Regions from separate parts of the Saccharibacillus sp. WB 17 genome, predicted to be linked through region 3. Evidence: predicted binding sites of a transcription regulator. Region 3 holds the regulator's gene; each other region holds the start of a gene.
What was found. The regulator LexA, encoded in region 3, represses DNA repair genes until DNA is damaged. The targets are predictions, from matches to a motif close to CGAACATATGTTCG.

Region 1 (4,656 bases), on a different contig from region 3:
CACGAAAAAGCGCGCCGCATCCGTCAAAGGAGGCAGCGCGCTTGCGTATCGGGCAGGGCTGTAAAGGTTCGCTTGGGCCGGCGGCGCGATGATCGAATCTTGAACGCGGCCGCCGGCGCGGTGCGGCGGGCCTGGCGCTACGATGGATACCGGAGTCCCATGCCGGCTTCCATGCCGCCCGCCGCGCTTTACCCCGCAGACTTTGCACCGGGAGCGGATACCCGCTCCCCTCGAAGACTGCTACCCATGTTTACCCCTCTCATACTGGGCTTTCCGCTGCGGCGGGAAGTCATTTTTTTTGTTTACGGGTCGTTTACCGGTTAATGATTGAGCAGGCCCGGACGCGGTTCGGCAGCTGCCGCCGCTGCGGCCGGTTCCTGGCCGAGCAGCGCATACCGCATACTGTCGACGAGCGCTTCCCAGCTCGCTTCGATCACGTTGCCGGAGACGCCGACCGTGCTCCAGGCGTTGGCGGCGTCGCGCGATTCGATCAGCACGCGGACTTTGGAAGCGGTCGCTTCTTGGTCGTCGAGCACGCGGACTTTGTAATCGCTCAGATGCATGTCCGTCAGCTGCGGATAATACTGCAGCAGCGCCTTGCGCAGCGCGTTGTCGAGCGCGTTGACCGGGCCGTTGCCTTCGCCTGCCGTATAGAGACTTTCGCCGCCAACGCGCAGTTTGACGAACGCTTCGGAGACGACCGGTTTGCCCGCGGATTTTTCGACGAGCATTTTGAACGATTCGAACACGAACAGTTCCCGCACTTCGCCGCCCGCTTCGCGCAGCAGCAGTTCGAGCGAAGCGTCGGCGCCTTCGAATTGGTAGCCGCGGTGTTCGAGGTCTTTGATGCGGCCGATCGTGTCCGCGGCCTGCGGACTTTTGGGATCGAGTTCGATGCCGAGTTCCTGCGCTTTGGACACCAGATTGCTCTGTCCGGCAAGTTCGGAGACGAGCACCCGCTGTTTGTTGCCGACAAGTTCCGGCGCGATATGCTCGTACGTACGCGAATCGCGCAGAATCGCCGAGACGTGGATGCCGCCTTTGTGCGCGAAAGCGGCGCTGCCGACGTAGGGCTGGCCGGCCGGCATATGCACGTTGGCGATCTCGCTGACATAACGGGCGGTCGAAGAGAGCTGAGCCAGCTTGTCGCCTGGCAGGCAGCTCAGCCCGAACTTGAGCTGCAGGTTCGGAATGACCGAACACAGATTGGCGTTGCCGCAGCGTTCGCCGTAGCCGTTGATCGTGCCCTGCACCTGAAGCGCGCCCGCGGCGACAGCGCTGAGCGAATTGGCTACGGCCAGCTCGCAGTCGTTATGCGTATGGATACCGAACCTAGCCTGCGGCATCTCGGCCACGAGGTCGGCGACGAGGCTGCCGATCTCCTGCGGCAGCGTACCGCCGTTCGTATCGCACAGCACGAGCCAGTCCGCGCCCGCTTCATCAGCGGTCTTCAGCACGGAACGGGCGTAATCGGGATTGTGCTTGCAGCCGTCGAAGAAATGTTCCGCGTCGAAAATAACTTCGAGTCCCCGGCGCTTCAAATAGCGGATCGAATCGTCGATCATCGCCAGATTTTCTTCGAGCGTCGTCTGCAGCGCGGTATGCACGTGGAAGTCCCACGACTTGCCGACCAGCGTCGCCGCCTGGGCGCCGGATTCCGCGATCCGCTGCAGGTTCTCGTCCGTATCGGCGGACCCGCCTTTGCGCCGGGTGCTGCCGAACGCGGTAATCTTCGCTGTGAGGCCGAGTTCGCGGACGCGGCGGAAAAATTCGATATCTTTGCCGTTGCTTCCGGGATTGCCTCCCTCGATATAATGTACGCCGAGCTCGTCCAGCTTGACGGCGATCTTCAACTTGTCGTCCGCCGACAGACTGATGCCTTCCCCCTGCGTGCCGTCTCTGAGCGTCGTATCGAAAATGGTGATGGACCGTGTCATGGAACTGCTCCCTTCCGTCCGTATTAATTGTCGATTATAGCATGAACGCGTTAAACCGGTATAGTGGGCAGGTTAACAATTTTGCGTTAAAATAAGGAAACAAACGTTTGCCTGCGAGTCGACACGGAGAGGAGGAACGAAAGTGAACGAAGACGTCGAGCGGTATTACCCGGCCAAAGGGCGGGTCATTTTGCATGTGGACATGAATGCCTTCTACTGTTCGGTGCACGAAGCGGAACATCCCGAGCTGTACGGCGGCAAAATGACGGCGGTCGCCGGAGACAGCGAGAAGCGGCGCGGCATCGTCGTCACGAGTTCCTATCCCGCCCGCCGCCGCGGCGTGCGCACCGGCATGACAGTGCACCAGGCGCTCAAGCTGTGCCCGTCGCTCATTCTGATCAAGCCGGATTTCAGGTTGTACCGCGCCTACTCCCGGGCTTTTCGCGAAATTCTGTACAGCTATACGCCCCTGATCGAAGCGACTTCCATCGACGAATGTTATATGGACATTACCGGCTCGAAGCAGTTCGGCACGCCGCTGGAGATCGCGGAGCAGATCATGGAGCGCATCGGGCGGGAGCTGTCGCTGCCGTGTTCGATCGGGGTAGCGCCCAACAAGCTGCTGGCGAAGATGGCTTCGGACATGAAAAAGCCGAACGGCATCTCCGTGCTGCGTATCCGCGACCTCGCCCATACGCTGTGGGGCCGGCCGTGCGGCGAACTGTTCGGCGTCGGCGCCAAAACGGCGGAGAAGCTGAACCGGCTCGGCATCCGCACGATCGGGGAGCTGGCCGCCACGGACGAGAAACGGCTGCAGGCTTCGTTCGGCGTATTCGGCATCTGGATGAAGCGCGCGGCGAACGGCCAGGATTACGCCGAGGTCCAGTCCGTGCCCGAGCCGAGCAAGTCGGTAGGGCATACGACCACGCTGCCCTGCGACGTGACCGAAGCGCCCGAAGCGCTGCGGGTCATTCTCAATCTGAGCGATCAGGTGGCGCGGCGCATGCGCAAGCAGCATCTGCTGGCGAGCACGGTGCAGATCACCATCCGCACGCCCGAGATGAAGACGATCACCCGCTCGCGCACGCTCGCGACGCCGACGGAAGCGGCGGACGACATTTACCGCGAAGCCAAAGCGCTGTACCTCAAGCATTGGAGCGACGGCCGGCCGGTCCGCCTGCTCGGGGTAGCCGCACAGGGGCTGACCGACAAAAGCGAAGCCGCGATCCAGCTCGATCTGTTCGATTACGAACGGCAGCCGAAGCGGGAGAAGCTGACGGAAATCATGGACAAAATGCGCGACAAATTCGGCGAGGATGCGCTGATGATCGCCGGCATGCTGGAAGAAGACGGCACGAAGCGGATGAAAGCGGGACGGACGCCGGGCATTTCTTTTCACGGGGAACGGGGTTCGAATTCGGAAAACGGTCGCGAAAAGGATTGAAAATGAAGCGTAAGGATCATTGAAATCAAAAAAAGTTTATATTATAGTTAGAGGGATGAAGACTCTTACGAGAATGTGCTTCTTGACAAGAGAATCGGCCCAGCCGATAGAAAGTATAAAAAGACAATCAGGAGGGAATACCGATGAGCAAGTACACCTGGGTTGACAAAGATACCTGCATCGCCTGCGGCGCGTGCGGCGCGACCGCTCCGGATATTTACGATTACGACGACGAAGGCCTGGCGGAAGTCATCTTCGACGGCGACGCCAACCACGGGATCAAAGCGATTCCGGAAGACATGCACGAAGACATGATCGATGCATGCGACGGCTGCCCGACCGATTCCATCATCATCGCGGACGAACCGTTTAACAAGGAAGGCTGATTCGACTCGCAAGTGCCGAATACAGGACGGATCCGGGAAAAAGCGTCTCTCTCCTGAACAACCAGGCGGGAGGCGCTTTTTTTACGAAAACGTTCTGTACGGCGCATTTTTTCAGCAAAGGAGCGAAGAGTCATGAAGCGCTTTCCCCATCTGAAAAGTTATGTGCGCGAGCATCCCGACAACAAGATGGCCTGGTATTTGCTGGGCAAGGAATATGAAGCCGACGGGCAGCCGGGCAAAGCGAACTACTGCTTTAACCGGGCGCAGGAAGTGTACGAAGCGTACGAGCACGCCCATGTGCCCGAAGACATTTTGGCCGAATACGAACAGAAATTGCACGAAGCCGCGCAGCGCCGCGAGAAAAGCCGTTCCAAACGCCGTGCTTGGCTGCTGGCTGCTGCCCTGCTGCTGCTGATCGGCTTCCGCTATGCGGAGGCGCCGGGCATCAGCGCGCCGCGCCTCTCCGCCGAGATCGACGTAGCGTCCGAGCCGCCGACCGAAGTGTTCACGGCCGCGGAAGCGGACGAACCATCTTCGATTGCCGCAGCGGCGGCCGGTTACCTGCAGGATGGCCGCGACGTCAAAGCTTCCGTGCTCGGCATGGAGCGGCAGGGCAAATGGCTCATGTGGCGGGAAGGCCTGCCGATCGCGGCGGAAGTCGAACCCGGCGAAGCGGCGGGCGAGAGCGTGCTGCGCAGCTACGATCCGAAGACGTGCGACTGCGAAGCGAAGCCGACCGGCAAGCAGCGCAAAGCGGCCCGGGCGTGGATGCGCGAACAGGAAAGCCTCGCGGCGCTTGCCAGCGCGATCGGCAGTTACCGGGCCGGCGGCGAAAGCATTCCGAAGCAGATGGCCGAGCTGAACCGGCCGTTTCCGGACAATGTATTGT
Region 2 (4,656 bases), on a different contig from region 3:
GACAGCTGAGAGCGCAGCAGGAAGAAATTCGGGGCGTCGAGTGGTTTTCCCCGGAAGAAGCGCTGATTCTGCACAAAAAATCGGGGTACGAAAACAACCACCCGATTCTGAGATCGGCTATGCAAATGCTCGGCCTGAAGCTGTAAGCGTGGCAGACAGGCAAGAGCGGCAATTTGAGGAGGAAAGAATTTGGCAAAAGTCATACTGGACAAAAACCGGAAAAAGCGTCTTGAAGAAGGCCATCCGTGGATTTATAAAAGCGAGATCGCCGGTACGGAAGGCGCCATAGCGCCGGGCGACCTGGTCGAAGTGACCGATCATCGCGGCAAGCCGCTCGGCACGGGCTATTACAACGAAAATTCGCAGATCACGGTCCGGCTGCTGTCGCACGGCGTCGTCGAAAAGATGGACGAGCGCTTTTTCGCGTTGCGTTTCCGGGACTGCCTGCGCCACCGCGACCGGTTCGTGGACGGTGACGCGTACCGCCTCGTCTACGGGGAAGCCGATTTCCTGCCCGGATTGATCGTGGACCGCTTCGCGGACATTCTCGTCGTGCAGATTTTGACACTCGGCATGGATCGCCGGCGAGACGAAATCGTCAGCGCGCTGGTCGAAGTGCTGTCTCCGGCCGGCATTTACGAGCGCAGCGACGTATCGGTGCGCCTGCTGGAAGGACTGGAAGAAACGACGGGCGTGCTGTATGGCGAATGCCCGCGCCACGTAACTGTGTCCGAGAACGGACTGAAGCTCAAAGTCGATATCGAGCAGGGACAGAAGACCGGTTATTTCTTCGATCAACGGGAGAACCGCGCTTCGATCGCTCCGCTCATGACCGGCTGGGGAGAGCGCAGCGGGATCGAACTGCAGGACGTGGAAGGCACGCCCCGTCCCGTCAACAAAAACGGCAAAGTCGTCGATTTCCCTTATTGGGACGGCGCGACGGTGCTGGAATGCTTCTCGCACACGGGCAGCTTCACGCTGCACGCCTGCGCCTACGGAGCCAAAAAAGTGACGTGTCTCGACATTTCGGCGCATGCGATCGAAAGCGCGCGGGAGAACGTCAGCCTGAACGGCTTCGACGATCGGGTCGAGTTCGTCGTGGCGGACGCGTTCGATTATCTGCGCGAAAACGTCAAAGGGCTCGAAGAGCGCAAACGCCGCTCCGAAGGCACGTCCAAAGTCGATACGTCGGTTCCGATGCCGGCCGGCGGCGGACGCAGCTGGGACGTCGTCATCCTCGATCCGCCGGCGTTCGCCAAAGCGCGCGCGGCCGTCAAAGGCGCGGTGCGCGGCTACAAGGACATCAATCTGCACGGCATGAAGCTGGTCAGCGAAGGCGGCTATCTGGTGACGGCGAGCTGCTCGTACCACATGAAGCCGGATCTGTTCCTGGACACGATCCACGAAGCGGCGCGCGATGCGGGCAAAACGCTGCGCCTGATCGAATGGCAGGCGGCCGGCAAAGACCATCCGCAGCTGCTCGGCGTCGAAGAAGGCCATTATTTGAAGTTCGCGATTTTTGAAGTGCGCAGCCGGTAAACGTCCGATCCGCGTTCAGTTCGATTCATTCAAAAGGTAGCCCGGGCAGGGCCCGCGTTTCGCCGACAGCGAAACGCGGGCTTTTTGCGCAAGGCGGCAAAAGGGTTCGGAACGTTTGTTCCCGTTTTCTGTTTTTCTGCCGCGCGATGCGGTATACTGTAGGAAGAAGCTGAATACGAGATTGCAGAACAAGGAGGCCGTCGGCCGATGACTTTACAGATTAGGCTCGGACGTTCCGGAAGCGGCAAAACAAGCCGGATTCTAGACGAGATTCGCGCGAAAATGCAACAAGATCCGCTGGGCCCGCCGCTGCTGCTGATCGTGCCGGAACAGTCGACGTTCCAGACGGAATACGCGCTGTTTGCCGGCAAGGAAGGCGGGGGAAGCCTGCGCGCCCAGGTGCTCAGTTTCCACCGCCTCGCGTACCGCGTCATGCAGGAGACGGGCGGTTCCGCGCTGACGGCGATCGGCGACGAAGGCAAGCGGATGCTGCTGTACCGGCTGCTCCGGGAGCGCCGCAGCGACCTGCGGCTGTTCGGCGCGTCGAGCGAGCAGCCGGGATTTATCGCCAAACTGAACGATTTGTACACGGAACTGAAACGGTACAAAATCGATTCGGCCGTGCTGGAGCAGCATATGCAGGACCTCGTGTCGGCCGGCCATTCGCCGCTGCTGCGCGAGAAGCTCGAAGACGCGCTGCCGGTCTACCGCGATTTCGAGAGCAAGCTGTCCGAGTTGTACGTCGATTCGGAAGATACACTGATCCGCCTGGCGGAGCAGTTGGGACAATCGTCGCTCGTGCGCGGGGCACAGGTGTGGATCGACGGATTTTACGGATTCACGCCGCGCGAATACGAAGTGATCGCGGGGCTGCTCGGGACGGCGGAGTCCGTCGCGTGTTCGCTGACGCTCGACCGGCCGTACGACGGCGCCGAACGACCGGACGACCTGGACCTGTTCCACCAGACCGCTTCGACTTACCGGAAGCTGCGCAAGCTGGCCGAAGGCGCCGGAAGCGGCTGCGAGACGGTAGAAGCCGAAGCGGCGGATTCGCTGCCGCGCTTCGCGGGCAGCCCGCTGCTGGCCGCGCTGGAAGAACAGCTGCGCGGCGGCCGGCGCGGCGCGCGCGAAGTCGGCGAACGCGAACGGCTGAACGCTGACGGGGAACCGGCGATCACGCTGCACGCCGCCAACGACCGCCGGGCGGAAGCCGACGCGGCGGCGCGGGAGATGCTGCGCCTGTCGCGGGAGCACGGAGCGCGTTATCGGGACATGGCCGTTTTCGTGCGCAATTTGGACGATTACGAGTCGGTGCTGGCGCCGGTATTCGAAGAATACGGCATTCCGGTGTTCACCGACCGCCGCAAAAACGTGCTGCATCATCCGCTCGCCGAATTTGTGCGCGGCGCGCTTGACGTCGTGCAGTACCGCTGGCGGTACGAAGACGTGTTCCGCTGCGTGAAGACCGACCTGCTGCTGCCGGAAGCGCGGGAAGGCGGCATCTCGCGCGACGATATGGACCGCCTGGAGAACTTCGTGCTGGCGTCGGGCATCCGCGGCACGCGCTGGACCGACGGTCGGCCGTGGCGCGACGCGCCCAAAATGTCGCTCGACGACGAAGGACGTCCGGTAGTGGAAGAAGAAGCCGCGGAATCGGCGGCGCGCATGGAGCGGCTCGAAGCGTGCCGCGACCGCATCACGGCGCCTCTGGCCGCGTTCGAACGCGAACTGAACCGGGCGGTCACGGCCCGGGAAATGTGCGAAGCCGTCTACCGGATGCTGGACGCGGCCGAAGCGCCGCAGCGTCTCGACCGGATGGCGCAGGTCTCGGCGCGGCAGGGCGATCCGCAGGCGGCGGACGTGCATCGGCAGATCTGGGGAGCGATGATGGATCTGCTCGACCAGATCGCCGAGCTGATCGACGCCGAGGAAGTGACCGTGGAGCAGTTCGCGGGCATGCTGGAGACCGGCATCGCGGGCCTGACGCTCGGCCTCGTGCCTCCGGCGCTCGATCGCGTCCTGCTCGGCGATATGGCCCGGACGCGTCCGCTCGGTATCCGGTACGCCTTCGTGCTCGGCCTCAACGACGGCGTCGTGCCGCTCTCCCCGCTGCAAAACGGGCTGCTGAGCGAACCGGAGCGGATTCGCCTGGCCGAAAGCGGGCTGGAACTCGCGCCGGGTTCGGAACGGCGGCTGCTCGACGAGAAGCTGCTCGTCTACCATACGCTGACCAGCGCTTCGCACAGGCTGTGGCTGAGCTACGCGCTCAGCGACGACGAAGACAAGCCGCTGCTGCCGTCGGAGATCGCGCTCGATCTGCGCGCCGCGTTCCCGTTTATCGGCGAACGCCGCGAAAATGCCCTGCCGCTGCCGGGCTTGCCTGCGGCCGAATACCGCAATTTCGTCACGCGGCCGGAAGCGACGCTGCCGCATCTGCTCTCGCAGCTGCGGCTGTGGAAAGCGGGCACCGAGATCCATCCGCTGTGGTGGGACGTGCTGAGCGCTTACCAGGAACGTCCCGAATGGGAATCGCTGCTCGTCAGCCGGCTGGCTTCGCTCGTGTACACGAACGAATCGGACCGGTTGACGCGGGAGACGAGCCAGCGGCTCTACGGCCGCAAGCTGCGTTCGAGCGTCTCGCGCATGGAGAAATTTACGGCCTGCGCGTTTTCCCATTTCGCTTCGCACGGGCTTAAGCTCAAAGAGCGGCAGCTGTACAAGTTGAACGCGCCCGATATCGGGCAGCTGTTCCATGCGGCGCTGAGCGATATCGCCATGCGGCTCAAACTGGAGAACCGCAGCTGGGGCTCGCTCTCGGCCGAGGAATGTCTCGCCGAAGCGCGTGCAGCCGTCGACAAGATCGCGCCGAGGCTGCAGGGCGAGATTCTGTTCAGTACGAGCCGGTACGGCTATATTTCGCGCAAGCTGATGGATATCGTCGGCCGGGCTTCGATCATTTTGGGCGAGCAGGCCCGCCGGGGCGATTTTGAACCGCTCGGCATCGAACTCGATTTCGGTCCCGGCAAAGACCTGCCTCCGCTGATGTTCGAGCTGGACAACGGCTGCACGATGGAAATCGTGGGCCGGATCGACCGGGTCGACGTCGCGGAAGGCGAA
Region 3 (4,656 bases):
AGGGTTAAACGATAAAATTTCGCTGCAAGAGGTCGAAGAGATCTATATTCCGCTGACGAGGCTGATCAATCTCAAAGTCCGGGCCGCGCAGTATTTGGACGAGGTCACGAGCGCTTTTCTCGGCTGCGAGCCGGTACATAAGCCGTTTATCATCGGGGTGGCGGGCAGCGTGGCCGTCGGCAAAAGCACCGTCGCGCGCCTGCTGCAGACGCTGCTGTCGCGGTGGGAGCACCATCCGACGGTCGACCTGGTCACGACGGACGGGTTTTTGTATCCGACGCGGGTGCTGGAAGAGAAAGGGCTGATGGCCCGAAAAGGATTTCCGGAAAGCTACGATACCAAAAAGCTGCTCGATTTCCTGACCCGAGTCCGGGCCGGCGAACGTCAGGTGGAAGCGCCCGTCTATTCGCATGTCACGTATGACGTGCTGCCGGACCGAAGCGAGATCGTGGACAGTCCGGACATTTTGATCGTTGAAGGCGTCAACGTGCTTCAGGTCAGCAAAGGACAGCCGGTGTTCGTCAGCGACTTTTTCGATTTTTCCGTCTATATCGACGCCGAGGAGCAAGAAATCCGCAACTGGTACATCGATCGCTTTTTGCTGCTGCACCGGACCGCGTTTCGCGATCCGTCTTCGTATTTTCACCGTTATGCGGAATTGACGGAGCGCGAAGCGGTCGAGCGCGCCACGAACATTTGGGAGACGATCAACCTGCTCAATTTGAACGAGAACATTTTGCCGACGCGCGGCCGGGCCGACCTGGTGCTGAGCAAAGGGCCGGACCATCAGATCCACCGCGTGTTTTTAAAAGATTTGTAGGACGGGGTATGAAAAAGAGAGTCGAAATGACGAAGGGGGAGTTCGTTTTGCCGCTGTTTACGCATAAAAAGAGCCGGTGGGGTGCCGTTCGTTCCAAACGCGGAGCGATGTTGTCGGCGGTACTGGCGCTTGCGATCGGAGGGAGCGCCGCTGCGGCCGAGCCGGCTCAGGCGTCGCCTGCCGGGGGAGCCAGTATCGTCCCCATATCCGCGTCGTCGCTCGTATCGGCGTCGAATCTTGCGAGCGGCCTCTACAGTTCGAACGCGATTCTGATCGATTTGAACAACGGGCAGATGCGGATGAAAAAAAATATCAACCAAAAAGTCTATCCCGCTTCGATGACCAAGATGATGACGGTGCTCGTGGCGCTCGAAGGCTTGCCGGACAAGCAGAAGAAAATTACGCTGCCGGCGTCCATGTTTCCCGCGCTCAAAAAAGAAGGCGCTTCGATGGCCGGCTTCCTGCCGGGCGAAAAAGTGAAAGGAATCGATCTGCTCTACGGGTCGATGCTGCCTTCCGGGGCGGACGCTTCGATGGGACTGGCCTACGCGGTCGCAGGGTCGGAAGCGGCATTCGTCAAAAAGATGAATCAAAAAGCGAAAAAGCTGGGCATGACGCATACGCATTTCGCCAACGTGACCGGTCTGCACGATCCGAACCATTACACGACCGTCAAAGACATGTCGATCCTGCTGCGGGCCGGACTCAAAAACGCCACGTTCCGCAAACTGATCACGACGGAGAAACATGCGATCGGCGCGACGAACAGCCATCCGAACGGATTGACCGTGCGCAGCACGCTGTCCGAGAGCGCTCCGACGCTGCAGTTCAAAGGCGGCAAAATTTTGGGCGGCAAAACAGGTTACACCCGGGCGGCAGGGCTGTGTCTGGCGTCGCTTGCGGTCAAAAACGGCAGATCGTACATTCTCGTCACCGCGGGAGCAGACGGAACGCCTTGGACGAAGCCTTACCATATCCTCGACGCGCTGAACGTCTACCCGAAGCTTTGAATTTGGAGTGGAAAAAGAACGCACGTTCGCTTATAATACAAACATACGTTCCGATCGGTTGCGGAGGAACTGCCTGATGCGATTCGATCGAGGGGCCGGGAGGGTGTGTTTGTGGACATGAATGGACTGGAGTTGAAAATTCTCGGCATTTTGCGCCGCCATCGCTGGGGCGCTTTCCGTTGGTTGTCGATGGCGCGATTGATCCGCCACAGCGGCGGGGCTTTTCGCGAAGTCACGATTGCGCTGGTCAATCTCGAACAGGCCGCCTATATCCGTTGGCTCGACAAGTCGTCGATGCAGCATATCGTGCTGCTGCGCAAAGCGTACGAACGGCCGAAGACGCCGCCGCCGAGATTCGGCACTTCGGCGGCGGACGCGCGCAAGATATCCCGCACGCCCGGACACCGGGCGCAGCGGGCGCTGCATCAACCGACAGGTTCGACGGTCAAGCGCCGCCCGACAGAGACAGAGCCACCAGCGAGGCGAACACAAGCAGCAGACTGACCAGTGCCGCGCCGAAGTAGATCCGAACCTGCCGCGGGCGGCGGCGATAGACGGCAATGCCGCCAAGCACCGCGGATACCGCGAACAGCAGAAAAGAAACAGTCATCAGATCGGCCATGACGATCCTCCTTAAATAAGATGGAATTTGAACGGGAATCTCTTAAACGGGAAACTCTTATTCGCAAGCCGCCCATATCGCACAAAAAAACTCCTCCGATTTCGGGGGAGTTTTCTAGTTGGAGCGGTAAAGGTCAGATGATCCTCCCAGACTCAATGGAAGTTACGGAACAAACCGACGACTTTGCCAAGAATCGTCACGTGCGTCAAGCGAAGCGGTTCGTAGGTCGGGTTCTCCGGCTGAAGGCGAATATGATCCTTCTCCTTGTAGAACGTCTTGACCGTCGCTTCGTCTTCTTCGGTCATCGCCACCACGATATCGCCGTTATTGGCCGTCTGCTGCTGGCGCACGACGACGTAGTCGCCGCTGTTGATGCCGGCTTCGATCATGCTGTCTCCGATGACGGACAGCATGAACACCTGATCGTCGCCGACCATCGTCTGCGGAAGCGGGAAATAATCTTCGATGTTCTCGGTTGCCGTGATCGGCACGCCGGCCGTGACTTTGCCGACGACCGGAACGCGCCGGATCGTCGAGGCGAACAGGTTGCCCGTATCCGACTCTTCGAGACCGAGCAGCTCGATCGCGCGAGGCTTCGTCGGGTCGCGGCGGATCAGCCCTTTTTTCTCCAGGCGATCCAGGTGTCCGTGCACCGTCGAGCTGGAAGCGAGTCCTACCGCTTCGCCGATCTCGCGAACGGAAGGCGGGTACCCTTTGGATTTGACTTCAGTACGGATAAATTCCAAAATGGCCTGTTGGCGTATGGATATCTTCGACATATCGTATCAACCCCATCCATTAATCTATAGTAGTGTCATTCAAGTTATGAGCATCCGAAACATGCGAACAGACGGTCGAATGCTATACGCGCAAATTATAGCATAGAACTTCCGTTCGTACAAACGTAAGTTCGAAAGCAAACGATTTTTTTACAAACAGGCGTTCGGGTGCCCTTTTTGGACCGCATAAAAAGGGGAACAAATTTTCCCGAACAAGCGTTCCAAAAACTATTGCCTGAAACGTATGTTCGTGCTATATTAATTCGCAGAAGGCAGAACAAACGTTTGGGAGAGTGTGTAAGATGCCAAAATACACGACGTATAAGAGCATTTACGAGACGGCCGGCACGCCAACCGAGTCGCGCGGCGGCAGATCCGTTTCCAGCTTGTCTTTTTTATATAATCGGAAGTTTCCCGCTTATCGGCGAAGCGGAAGCACGACCGCCAAAGCGCGTCTGCTGCTGTTCGTCCTGATCGGACTGTTCGCGGGCACCGGAGTCGTGCATGCGTTCCAAAACGACAAGCCGGCAGCGGAAGTCCACACGGTCATCGTCTCGCCGGGCGACACGCTGTGGTCGATCGCCGAGAGCCGCAAGCCGGCAGGCGCGGACACCCGCATTTTTATCGCCGGCATCCAACAGAAGAACGGATTGAGCGGCAGCGAGATCCACTCCGGCGACGAACTGATTCTTCCGAATTTCTGATCGTCGCTCGCCAGGTTGCGAAGCGCGCGGGAACGCCGATCGACGTACCTGATCCAAACGCAGGAGCTTGCAGGGCTATCGCCTTGACAAGCTCTTTTTTTCATGTGAAAGTATATAGAAGCAAGGTAATTAAGGAGGAGTTACGCGTGGATATCGATATTTTGGTAGGCCGGATCAACGAACTGGCCCGTAAACATAAAGCCGAAGGCTTGACCGAAGAAGAAGCGCAGGAACGCGCGCAGCTTCGCGAAGTGTATCTCGGCAACGTTCGGCGCAATTTCCGGCAGGAACTCGATACGATCAAATGGGTCGACGAAGAAGAGCCGGGCAGCGATTCGAAGCTGCACTGATTTTTTTTGCGGAGGAGGTCTCGCTAGTGCAGACCTGCTCCGCAAGCGCTTTACCGGAACGGAAACGGCTCGCCGGTTCGCGGAAAAGGGAGTGCCGCGAACCGGCGGGTTTTTCTTATATATAGAGTGACTTATTTTAAGGGGGAAAACGCATGTCCCGTTCGTGGGAGAGACAGGTTCGCAAAAATCAGCAAAAAACGAATACTTACAGGCAAAAATCGGGTCAGGAACGAATCGGCGGGTCGGGCACTTCAAGCCAATCGTTCGATACGTTCAAAGGCCGGAACTATATGTTCCCGGTGTTCCTGCTGGTCATCGCCCTGTTCCTGACGGCCATCACGATTTCGGCCCAAATGTCGGGCGTCGAAGAA

Region 1: FTE24_RS20405 (DNA polymerase IV) is a predicted target of LexA. The motif match lies at 2,034-2,047, and genes of this name have one in related genera.
Region 2: addB (helicase-exonuclease AddAB subunit AddB) is a predicted target of LexA. The motif match lies at 1,648-1,661, and genes of this name have one in related genera.

The regions. Positions count from the first base shown of each region.
Region 1 covers NZ_VPFK02000045.1:4,689-9,344, reverse strand. The annotation lists gene cimA (citramalate synthase) at 321-1,937, opposite strand; gene FTE24_RS20405 (DNA polymerase IV) at 2,140-3,381, shown strand; gene FTE24_RS20400 (ferredoxin) at 3,525-3,767, shown strand; gene FTE24_RS20395 (L,D-transpeptidase) at 3,900-4,656, shown strand, end outside.
Region 2 covers NZ_VPFK02000046.1:201,614-206,269, forward strand. The annotation lists gene FTE24_RS21900 (NUDIX hydrolase) at 1-146, shown strand, start outside; gene FTE24_RS21905 (class I SAM-dependent rRNA methyltransferase) at 190-1,539, shown strand; gene addB (helicase-exonuclease AddAB subunit AddB) at 1,747-4,656, shown strand, end outside.
Region 3 covers NZ_VPFK02000012.1:20,608-25,263, forward strand. The annotation lists gene coaA (type I pantothenate kinase) at 1-820, shown strand, start outside; gene FTE24_RS04125 (D-alanyl-D-alanine carboxypeptidase family protein) at 868-1,830, shown strand; gene FTE24_RS04130 (hypothetical protein) at 1,942-2,334, shown strand; gene FTE24_RS04135 (hypothetical protein) at 2,276-2,452, opposite strand; gene lexA (transcriptional repressor LexA) at 2,605-3,231, opposite strand; gene FTE24_RS04145 (LysM peptidoglycan-binding domain-containing protein) at 3,534-3,935, shown strand; gene FTE24_RS04150 (DUF896 domain-containing protein) at 4,082-4,285, shown strand; gene FTE24_RS04155 (hypothetical protein) at 4,438-4,656, shown strand, end outside.